DNA from 2 places in the Roseovarius sp. MS2 genome. Region 2 is predicted to be linked to the other one. Evidence: riboswitches for the same ligand, from Rfam matches in the RefSeq annotation. Region 2 holds a riboswitch; the other holds the start of a gene.
The links. A riboswitch is a leader RNA that binds a small molecule or an ion and turns the genes downstream of it on or off. The one in region 2 is predicted to bind thiamine pyrophosphate.
Positions count from the first base shown of each region.

Region 1 (5,168 bases), 350 kb from region 2:
CGGCGCCGGGCACCGGGGGCTTGCGATCAGGTCTGATCACTCGTCAAGGGGCAGGTAGATATCGCCAGCTTCGCGGAATTTTTCGGCCATCGCCGCCATACCCTCTTTCTGGGCCTCGGCGCGGATGTCGTGGCTGATCTTCATCGAGCAGAATTTCGGCCCGCACATCGAGCAGAAATGCGCCACCTTATGCGCCTCTTTGGGCAAGGTCTGATCGTGGAAGTCGCGGGCGGTTTCCGGGTCGAGCGAGAGGTTGAATTGATCCTCCCAGCGGAATTCAAAGCGCGCGCGGCTGAGCGCATCGTCACGCCGCTGCGCCCCCGGCAGGCCCTTGGCAAGGTCGGCTGCATGGGCCGCGATTTTGTAGGTGATGACGCCGGTTTTCACATCGTCGCGGTCGGGCAGGCCCAGATGTTCCTTGGGGGTGACATAGCACAGCATCGCACAGCCGAACCAACCGATCATCGCCGCCCCGATGCCGCTGGTGATATGGTCATAGCCCGGCGCAATATCGGTGGTGAGTGGCCCAAGGGTGTAGAACGGGGCCTCGTGGCAGCATTCAAGCTGCTTCTCCATATTCTCTTTGATCTTGTGCATGGCGACATGGCCCGGCCCCTCGATCATCACCTGGCAATCCTTGCGCCATGCGATTTTCGTGAGTTCGCCCAGCGTCTCCAACTCGGCGAATTGAGCGGCGTCATTGGCATCGGCGATAGAACCGGGGCGCAGCCCATCGCCCAATGAAAAGCTCACGTCATATTGGCGACAGATGTCGCAGATGTCTTCGAAATGCTCATAAAGAAAGGACTCGCGGTGGTGATGCAGGCACCACTTGGCCATGATCGAACCGCCTCGGCTGACGATGCCTGTCACCCGATTTACCGTCATTGGCACCATGTGCAGGCGCACGCCCGCATGGATGGTGAAATAGTCCACGCCCTGTTCGGCCTGTTCGATCAGCGTGTCACGGAACACCTCCCATGTCAGGTCTTCGGCAATGCCATTCACCTTTTCCAGCGCCTGATAGATCGGCACGGTGCCGATGGGCACGGGGCTGTTGCGGATGATCCATTCGCGCGTGTTGTGGATGTTGCGGCCCGTCGAGAGATCCATCACCGTATCCGCGCCCCAGCGGATCGCCCAGACCAGTTTCTCGACCTCTTCTTCCATCGAAGAGGTGACGGCGGAGGTGCCCATGTTGGCATTGATCTTGACCAGAAAATTGCGGCCGATGATCATCGGCTCCAGTTCCGGGTGGTTGATATTTGCGGGGATGATGGCGCGGCCTGCTGCAATCTCTTGCCGTACGAATTCGGGGGTCACGTAGTCGGGAATATTCGCGCCCCAGTCGTTGCCGTCGCGGTGACAGGGTGTCAATTCCCGCAGCTGGTTTTCGCGGATGGCCACGAATTCCATCTCGGGCGTGATAAGGCCTGCGCGGGCATAGGCCAGTTGGGTGGGGGCCGCCCCCGGTTTGGCGCGCAGTGGCCGGTGCTGAACCGGAAACTCCGGCACCAGTCTATCGCCGGTGACAAAGCCGTTATCCTCGGGCTTGACGTGGCGGCCCTCGTAATCCTCCACAGTCCCGCGCGCCATGATCCACGAGCGGCGAAGCGGCGGCAAGCCTTGGCGAATATCGGTGGTGCGGTCCGGATCGGTATAGGGACCAGAGCTATCATAGACGGCCAGCGGTGCCTCGCCTGCGGTGGGATGGGTCGAGATTTCGCGCATGGGCACTGCGATTTCGGGATAGTGCTGGCCGGTCACATAGATTTTTCTAGAGGCGGGCAGGGGGCCCGTGGTCACGCTAGGGGTGATGTTCTGGGTGGGGACGTTCATTTTGGTGCTCCTCGAGTCAGTTTCTACAAAGAGACCAGATGAGCGTGGCAGGGAGGCAGGAGGGCAGCATATACGCCCCGGTTCAGGCCATGGGATCTGCCGGAACGTGGCATGATCGCGAGCCCTAGCTTCCTACGCCAGTATCAACTGGGTCAGGTTCAAAGGGTCGCGACACTGCAATATCCGCAAAGATGATTGCCAGCCGCCTCTCAGTCCCTCAGTTGGGACTCCCCTGCGTAGGAGAAGCGTAAGCGGTAACACAGGGCCGCGCAACCCGAAGTTTCGGGCCTGCGAGCCCAGAGGCAGATTGGCGCGTTCCAATGGCAAAGTGCCGGGCTGCGCGTATCGCGGCCCGGCGCTGCACAAAATGTGAGGGCTTGTTTACTGCAACCGGCCCATGGCAACGGCGACATCGGCCATGCGGCAGGAAAAGCCCCATTCGTTGTCATACCATGCCAGCACCCGCACCAGACGGTTGCCGATCACTTTGGTCTGATCTGGGGCGAAGATCGAGCTTTCCTCGGTGTGGTTGAAGTCGATGCTGACCTTGGGTTCGGGATCATAGCCCAGAACGCCCTTCATCGCGCCAGCGGCGGCCTCGGCCACCACGGCGTTGACATCGGCCTTGGTCACGTCGCGCTTGGCGACAAAGGTCAGGTCCACCGCCGAGACATTGGGCGTGGGCACGCGGATGGCAGAGCCGTCGAGTTTGCCCGCGAGTTCCGGCAGCACCTCACCAAGCGCTTTGGCGGCCCCGGTCGAGGTGGGGATCATCGACATCGCGGCGGCGCGGGCGCGGTAGAGGTCATTGTGGCGACGGTCCAGCGTCGGCTGGTCACCGGTATAGGCGTGGATCGTGGTCATGATGCCGCTCTCGATCCCGATTGTATCATTCAGCACCTTGGCCAGCGGCGCGAGGCAATTGGTGGTGCAAGAGCCGTTCGAGATCATCCGCTCAGAGGCCAAGAGCGCGTCATGGTTGACGCCGTAGACCACGGTGCGATCCACGTTCTTGGCCGGGGCCGAAATCAGCACCTTGCGCGCGCCGCGCTCAAGATGGGTGCGGGCCTTGGCACCATCATTGAAATTGCCGGTGCATTCGAGCACCACATCAACCCCGTCCCAATCCAATTCGTTCATGTCATAGGTCGAGAACATCTGGATCGGGCCGCGCCCGAGGTCCATCGTCTGGCCCTCGACGGTGATCGGATGGGCAAAGCGGCCATGCACGCTGTCATAGCGCATCAGATGCGCTGCGGTCTCAATCGGCCCGGTTGCGTTCACCTTGACCACCTTGATATCGTTGCGCAGGCTTTCCGAGATATGGGCAAGCGTGGCGCGACCGATACGGCCGAAACCGTTGATTCCTACGGTGATGGTCATGGGCGACTCCTGATAGCTGAATTGGCGTCCGTATAGACGGGGCAGAGGTCGCCGGAAAGCGGTAAAAGTCGTTTTCCAGTTGGAATACAGGATGTTAGCGGTAACCTTGCGGGGGTGGGCGTGGCTTTGCCGGTGATTGCGCTAACGCAGGATGGCAGGTTTGGGCGATCGGAAGGCGCATATTTGCCGCCAAGACATAGGGGCGCCCGAGAGCGCCCCTGTCGTTGATCTGCCAGTCCGAACTAGAGGAACGTGAAATCGTCCACTGTCAGTTGCGCGGCGGTGATGCCTTCGACGAGGATCGTGTTGCCATTAACCGTCATCTGCGCGCCGCCCGTCACGTCGATGATATTCATCGCCGTGACGAACCCCGCCAGACCGTTGCCGCCGTTGTTGATGTTTTCAACGCCAGTATCGGGATCGAAACGGCGGATGAAGAAACTGTCCAAACCGTCCTCGAAATCGGTGATCACATCCGCCTCGCCATCGAAGAAGGACGAAAAGACAAACTGATCAGCCCCGGTTCCGCCGGTGATCACATCGTTGCCAGCACCTGCATTGATCGTGTCATTGCCCGCGCCGCCATCGATGGTGTCGTTGCGCCCGCCACCGGCAAGGAAATCATTGCCCTCGCCGCCAAGGATGCTGTCGTCGCCTTCACCGCCGCCCACGCTGTCATTGCCCGCACCGGCATCAATGGTGTCCTGTCCGGTGCCGCCGCCGATGTCATCCGCGCCCTCGCCGCCGTCGATCAGGTCATTGCCAAAGCTGCCCGACATGCTGTCATTGCCATCGCCGCCCGAGAGCGTGTCGTCGCCCGCGCCGCCTGCGACCACGTCATTGCCAGCCCCGCCGGTCACGGAATCCGCGCCAAAGCCGCCGCCCAGAATGTCGTCACCATCGCCACCGTCTAGGGTGTCATCCCCCAGACCGCCGCCGATATTGTCGTTGCCCGCCCCGCCAATGGCCAGATCATTGCCATCAGAGGACGAAATCCGGTCATCGCCAGCACCGCCGTCAAGGGTGTCATTGCCCTCGCCGCCGCTGAGTTGGTCATTCCCGCCGCGCCCCTCGAGCCGGTCATCGCCACCCAGACCGCTGAGCGTGTCGTCAAGCGTGGCCCCGAGCAGGGTGTCATTGCCTTCGGTGCCTTCGAGGTTGAGCGAGACCGGATCAGCGGTGGTGACGGTTTCGGTCACTGAGGCAGGCACCTCGGCGGCCGAATCGAAGAACGAGCTATCGCCTGTCAGGGCAAAGTCGAGCACGGCGTTTTCGAAATTGGGCGTGCCTTGGATCAGGCCCGCATCGAGCGCCGCAGCAATCGCGGCATCCCGCACCGCCGGGTCGAGCGTGTCGAGGCTGACAATCTCGCCGGGGAATTCGGGCAAGTAAAACCCATCAAGGCTTTCGCCCGCGTCATAGGTAAAGAGGCTGTCCGCCTCAGAGGCGACGCGCCAATCCTCGCGGTATTGACCGTAGAGATCGGCAAAGGCAAAGGGACGGGCCAGCACGGTGCCATCGGCGCGCGCGACATCATTGCTGGCGTCGCCGTCGCCATCGCCCAGCAGACCTTCGAGACGGCCCAGCAGCTCTTCGTTGAGGCGCACGTCGATATCGACCCGCCCGTCACGCACGATCACGCGCACCTGGCTGTCGCCATTGCCGACCACGTTATCTGCGCCCGCATAGACGATGATATAGGTATCGCCTTCGCGGAAAATACGGTCATTGCCAACCGCGACAGAGCCGAAATCTTCAATCTCGGTGGCCACGCCGCCGATATGCAGCGGGGTCGCGTCATTGGCGTCGATCATCACTGCCGTGCCGCCGAGATTGGTGGCGATGGCCTGATTGACGCTGACGTTATCGCCCACTGGCACCATGCGCGCCTGAAGCTCGAAATCGTTGTCGGTGCCACGCAGCAGGACAAATTCGCCTGCCGCCTG
Region 1 is NZ_JBKHVF010000001.1:2,816,446-2,821,613, forward strand. It holds gene thiC (phosphomethylpyrimidine synthase ThiC) at 37-1,839, opposite strand; TPP riboswitch at 1,952-2,083, opposite strand; gene gap (type I glyceraldehyde-3-phosphate dehydrogenase) at 2,221-3,222, opposite strand; gene ACLGGT_RS13865 (nidogen-like domain-containing protein) at 3,465-5,168, opposite strand, start outside.
Region 1: another riboswitch for thiamine pyrophosphate. It lies ahead of thiC (phosphomethylpyrimidine synthase ThiC); the one in region 2 lies ahead of ACLGGT_RS15580 (ABC transporter ATP-binding protein).

Region 2 (5,168 bases):
CCGCGCCACCTCTTGCAGCACATGATCGCCCGCCGCATGGCCCAATGTGTCATTCACCTGTTTGAAAAAATCGAGATCGAGATGCAGCAGCGCGAAATCCTGCTCACTCTGCATCAACCGATCCAGCACATGGTCAAGGGCGCGGCGGTTCCGCAGCCCCGTCAACATATCCGTAAACGCCTGCTCTTCCGCGGCAATGCGTGCGCCCTGCAAGCGCAGGTTCAGCTTGCGCGAGGCGTCCATCGCGGCGGATTTTGCCTCGATCAAATAGAGCATCTCGGTCGTCAGATCCGTCGCCGCAAAGTCAGCGCCGGTCAGGTCAAAGTCGCGCACCGCCTCGACCACGGAAATCCCGAACGAGAGATTCACCACCGCCCCGCCCCCCGGTAATGGCAAAAGCACGCCCTTGAGCGCCGTATGGGGGGGAGCACGCAAGCGCAGCCGAAGCCGCGCCCCGGCGGAGGCCAGAAGATCCGCCATATTCCCCGCCTGATGCGGGCGGCGCAGTTCGATCAGATCCAGAAACCGCATGCCCTGCAGCGCGCGCGCACCAAAGAGCTTGGCAAAGGTTGGCCCCGCCTGCACCAGATGGCCCTCGGCATCCAGAACCGCATGCATCGGGCAAAGCCCCGCAAGCAGCGGCAAAAGCCCCCTATCCTGAACAGTCATGCCGCGCTTTCCCCAAGCCCCAGAGCAAAGGCCCGCCCATGCGCGAACCCCTCATCCAACAAACGCACCTCAATGATCTCATAATCCGCGCCATCCCCCTGATGCTCGACCAGCGCAAGCACGCCATAGTCATCCGCCATGGCGCGCAAAAGCCCGACCACCACCGGGCCAAGCCGCAGATCATGCCCCTTGGGCAGCCCCACATGCAGAGCATAAACCCCCGCCCCTCGGTCCTGTAATTCCAGCGCGGGCAGCCCCAGATCGGCGACTGCAAGGCGCGCGCGCTCTGGCAGATCATCAAGAGAATGCAGAAACTCCACATAATCCACCCCCCCAAAGCGCAACAGACGGCGCAGCGCCTCGGTCGCGGGGTGCGAGACCAGATAGGTGCCGATATCCTCAAGCAGATCGTCACGCCCGCGCGCCAATCGCGCGCCAACCGCGGTCAACACCTGTTCGGTGATGCGCGCCTCGTAGACCATCATCGCTTCAAACTCGGTAAAACCCAGGTTCAATCGTTGAATCGTGCCAATCCAGACATCGCGCCCATAGGTATCCCTGACAAATCGCTCAATCGCGCGGTTGACCAGCCCGTGCATGACACCCTCCTCTCAGATGCCTGCATCCTGACAGCCAAGGGTTAAGGCCCCCTGAACATCTAAAATCCTCAGTATATTGCAGCCCCTATCGCGCCCTTGTCATCGCAGAGCGCTGCGGCTACATCTGGAGCATCCGTTGGGGTGCCCCTTGGGGCTGAGAGGTCTTGCACCAACCCATCGAACCTGATCCGGCTCGCACCGGCGGAGGGAACGGAAACCGCGCAGCGGCGCGCCATCCCCCTGCCCGCGAGCCCTGTTTGAAGAGGCCGCGCATGACCGCCCCGCCCAGTCTGACCCTTGATGGCCACGCCCGGATTGGCGCTGTACCGGTATTTGGCCCACTGCGGCTGACCTTGTCCGCCGGGCGCATCACCTGCCTGCTCGGCCCTTCGGGCGTGGGCAAAACCACGGTGCTGCGCCTGATCGCCGGGGTGGATGAGGTGACAGAGTTTACCGGCACGATCACGGCCTCTGATGGCGGGCCACTGTCAGGGCGCATGGCGCTGATGGCACAGGGCGACATGCTGATGCCGTGGCTCGATGTGCTGGGCAATGTAACGCTTGGGGCGCGGCTGCGCGGGATGTCGCGCGACGTGGCGCGCGCGCGCGAGATGCTGGCGCGGGTCGGTCTGGCCGACCATGCAGACAAGCGGCCTCATGCGCTCTCGGGGGGGCAGAAACAGCGCGTGGCACTGGCCCGCACGTTGATGGAGGACCGCCCCATCGTTTTGCTGGACGAGCCGTTTTCGGCCCTCGATGCCCGCACCCGCGCGCAGATGCAGGATCTTTCGGCCACCCATCTGGCAGGGCGCACAGTCCTGATGGTCACACATGACCCGGCTGAGGCCGCGCGCATGGGCCATGCCATCCACATCCTGACCGAAACCGGGCTAGAGGATGTGACCCCGCCCGCAGCCCCGGTGCCACGCGCCGTGGATGACCCCGAAACTCTCGCGGCGCAGGGCCGTCTTTTGGCCCGCCTGCGCGCCCCCGCCTGACAGGAGAAAAAGATGCACCCCACCGAACACCTCAAATCCCTTGTGGCCACCGATTGGCAGGCCGCCACCCGGCACCCCTTCACCGATCAGCTTGCGGCGGGCACGTTGCCCAAGGCCCGCATGCTCGCCTATCTGCAACAGGATTACCTCTTTATCGAGGATTTCGTGCGGCTTCTGGCCTCTGCCATCGCCCATGCGCCCAGCCTGCCCGATGCCATTCCGGCGGCACAGTTTCTCGGGCTGATCTCGGGGCCGGAGAATACCTATTTCCTGCGCGCAATCGCGGCGCTTGGCGGAACAACTGAGCCGCCTGTAACGCCCCATCCGATCACAGCCGAATTTCAGGCACTGATGCGCGCAGCGGCAAAATCAGGCAGCTATGCGCAGATGATTGCGGTCCTCAGCGTGGCCGAATGGACCTATCTGGATTGGGCCAGACCGCATGCGAACCGCGCCGCAGACCTGCCGTTCTGGTTCGGGGAATGGATCACCCTTCACAGCGGGCCGGGGTTCGAGGGGGTTGTGACATATCTGCGCGGTCAGTTTGATCAGGTCTGGCCCAGCCTCACCCCCGAGGATCAAGCCGCCGCGCAATCCGCCTTTGTTACGGCAACACGTCTTGAACGCGCCTTCTTTGACGCGGCCCTTGCCGGATACCCCGCCGCATGAGCCGCCTTGTCACCATCGCAAGTTCGACAGCCCTTGCACTCGTGCTCTGGCAGGCGCTGGTGACGCTCGCGGCGCTGCCGCCCTTCATTCTGCCCGGGCCGGGCCGCGTGGCGGAAACCCTCTGGGCCAGCCGCGCGCTGATTGCCCATCATGCCACAATAACGGCGGCAGAGGTATTGATCGGTCTGGCCTTGGGCGCGATCTTGGGCGGTCTTTCGGCGATTGGTCTGGCCTCGTCGCCCATGGCGCGCCGGCTCATCCGCCCGATCATGGTATTCTCCCAAGCGATCCCGGTCTTTGCCCTCGCGCCCATCCTCACGCTCTGGTTGGGCTATGGCCTCTGGTCCAAGGTCGCGATGGCGCTCCTTATCATCTATTTTCCGGTGACATCGGCCTTTTTTGACGCGCTGATGCGCACGCCGCCGCAGTGGCTCGACCTCGCGCGCGTCATGGGGGCGAACCGCGCGCGGCTTATGTGGCATATCCGCGTGCCCGCCGCCCTGCCGGGCTTTGCCTCGGGTCTGCGCCTCGCGGCGGTCTATGCCCCCATCGGGGCGATCATCGGCGAGTGGGTGGGGGCCTCCAAGGGGCTGGGCTATCTCATGCTGCTGGCCAATGGCCGCGCCAAGATCGACCTCATGTTCGCGGCCCTCATCGTGCTGGCAGTGCTGACGCTTTGCCTGCATGCCGGGGTGGACCGGGGCTGTCGGCGGTGGCTGGATGGCAAGGCGGTGGGGTGAGGAACGGGGGTTTGCGTTGGGTGATGCGGTGTCAGTTTGGGGGTCGCTTTGCGCTCATTGCTTGCGGTTGGGAATAAGCTACGATGTGAGCCGAACTTGTGGATCTGGGATGCCGCTTGATGTCACGAACTCTAGGTCCGATACTCAACCCTATGGCACCAGAGGCCATGACCATAACGCTAAGTCGCAGAGCTTTTCTAAGTGAGTTGCTCAAAGCCGCTTTGCTATCGCTACCGCTACCGCTACCGATGGTTAGCCTGGCTGGCGTCTATTTCTAATTTCACAACAGGGATGTTAACCTGATTGGCCTCAGTGTCAGCGTGGTTGCCATTTCTGCACTGACGGGCGTTCCCTTGATTTTCTACGCGTCGCTTAGGCTAAACGCTGCGACCCTAGCAAGGGAGCGGGTATACTCAGGTGTACCAGGTCAACTGATACACAAGCCACTCGAAGGGCCGCTCCTGCTACGGCGCTCTATGGTGGCGGGCTCGGTCAAATCTCGCGCTCTTGCGATGTTCCCCGGGTGCATTGGTTTTGGCCTAGAGTTCGTGCTCATGTCGTACCTGATGGGCGGCGGCGGGTTCTTTGTTCTTTATGCTCTGACTGGCGCGATGCTCGCCGTTCAAGCGATAATAGCTGCAAAACTCATTCGGTGAACGGGAACTCCATTCCGCCCATCGCGCGCCCAGAAAGCAATCCCAAACCCCATCTTCTTCTTGGTCCAAATACTCCTTCCCGCCTCTGGCCCCGCAATCACCCGCCAGACGTGTGCGCCATGAAAAAGATCGCCTCCTGCCCCAAATCCATCCGGATTGCCATCCTAGGCTTGGGCCATGAGCACCTTGCCCCCGACCCGCCTTACGCCTGCGCCGCGTCTCTCGGCCTTTGTCGATGCCGAGAATATTCCCGTGACGCACGCTCGGACCATCCTCGATCTGGCCCGCCGCTACGGGGCCCCCGACCTGCTGCGCGCCTATGGCAATGTTGGTCTTCTGCCGGACTGGGACAAGCTGCCCGGCTTTCAGTTCATCCATTCCGGCTGCGGCAAGAATGCAACCGACATGCTGATCTGCGTGGACGCGATGGAGCGCGCGCTCTCGGATCAATGCGCAGCGGTGCTCTTGGTCAGTTCGGATCAGGATTTCACCCATCTTGCCACCCGTTTGCGCGGCTATGGGCTGACCGTGATTGGGGCCGGAGAAGCCAAGACATCCGAGCGGTTCCGCGCGGCCTGTTCCGTGTTTGAAGAGTTGGAAGGGTGTCGCGAGTCGGAGAATCCGATCATCTTTGATGAGACAGACGCGCGCATTTACAGGATTATAAAACGTGACAGCAAGCAAGGCAAAGGCGTCGCTGTAACCCATCTCTCAAATCAAATGAGAACCGAGCATCAATTCTGCATTTCGAAGCATCCGGACAAGACGTGGAAAAAATATCTCAGTAACCGCAAGGCTATTTACGATGTGACCCTCAATGATGGACTTAACATGGTC
Region 2 is NZ_JBKHVF010000001.1:3,166,607-3,171,774, reverse strand. It holds gene ACLGGT_RS15590 (diguanylate cyclase domain-containing protein) at 1-669, opposite strand, end outside; gene ACLGGT_RS15585 (heme NO-binding domain-containing protein) at 666-1,268, opposite strand; TPP riboswitch at 1,396-1,495, shown strand; gene ACLGGT_RS15580 (ABC transporter ATP-binding protein) at 1,541-2,266, shown strand; gene ACLGGT_RS15575 (TenA family protein) at 2,279-2,935, shown strand; gene ACLGGT_RS15570 (ABC transporter permease) at 2,932-3,675, shown strand; gene ACLGGT_RS15565 (NYN domain-containing protein) at 4,509-5,168, shown strand, end outside.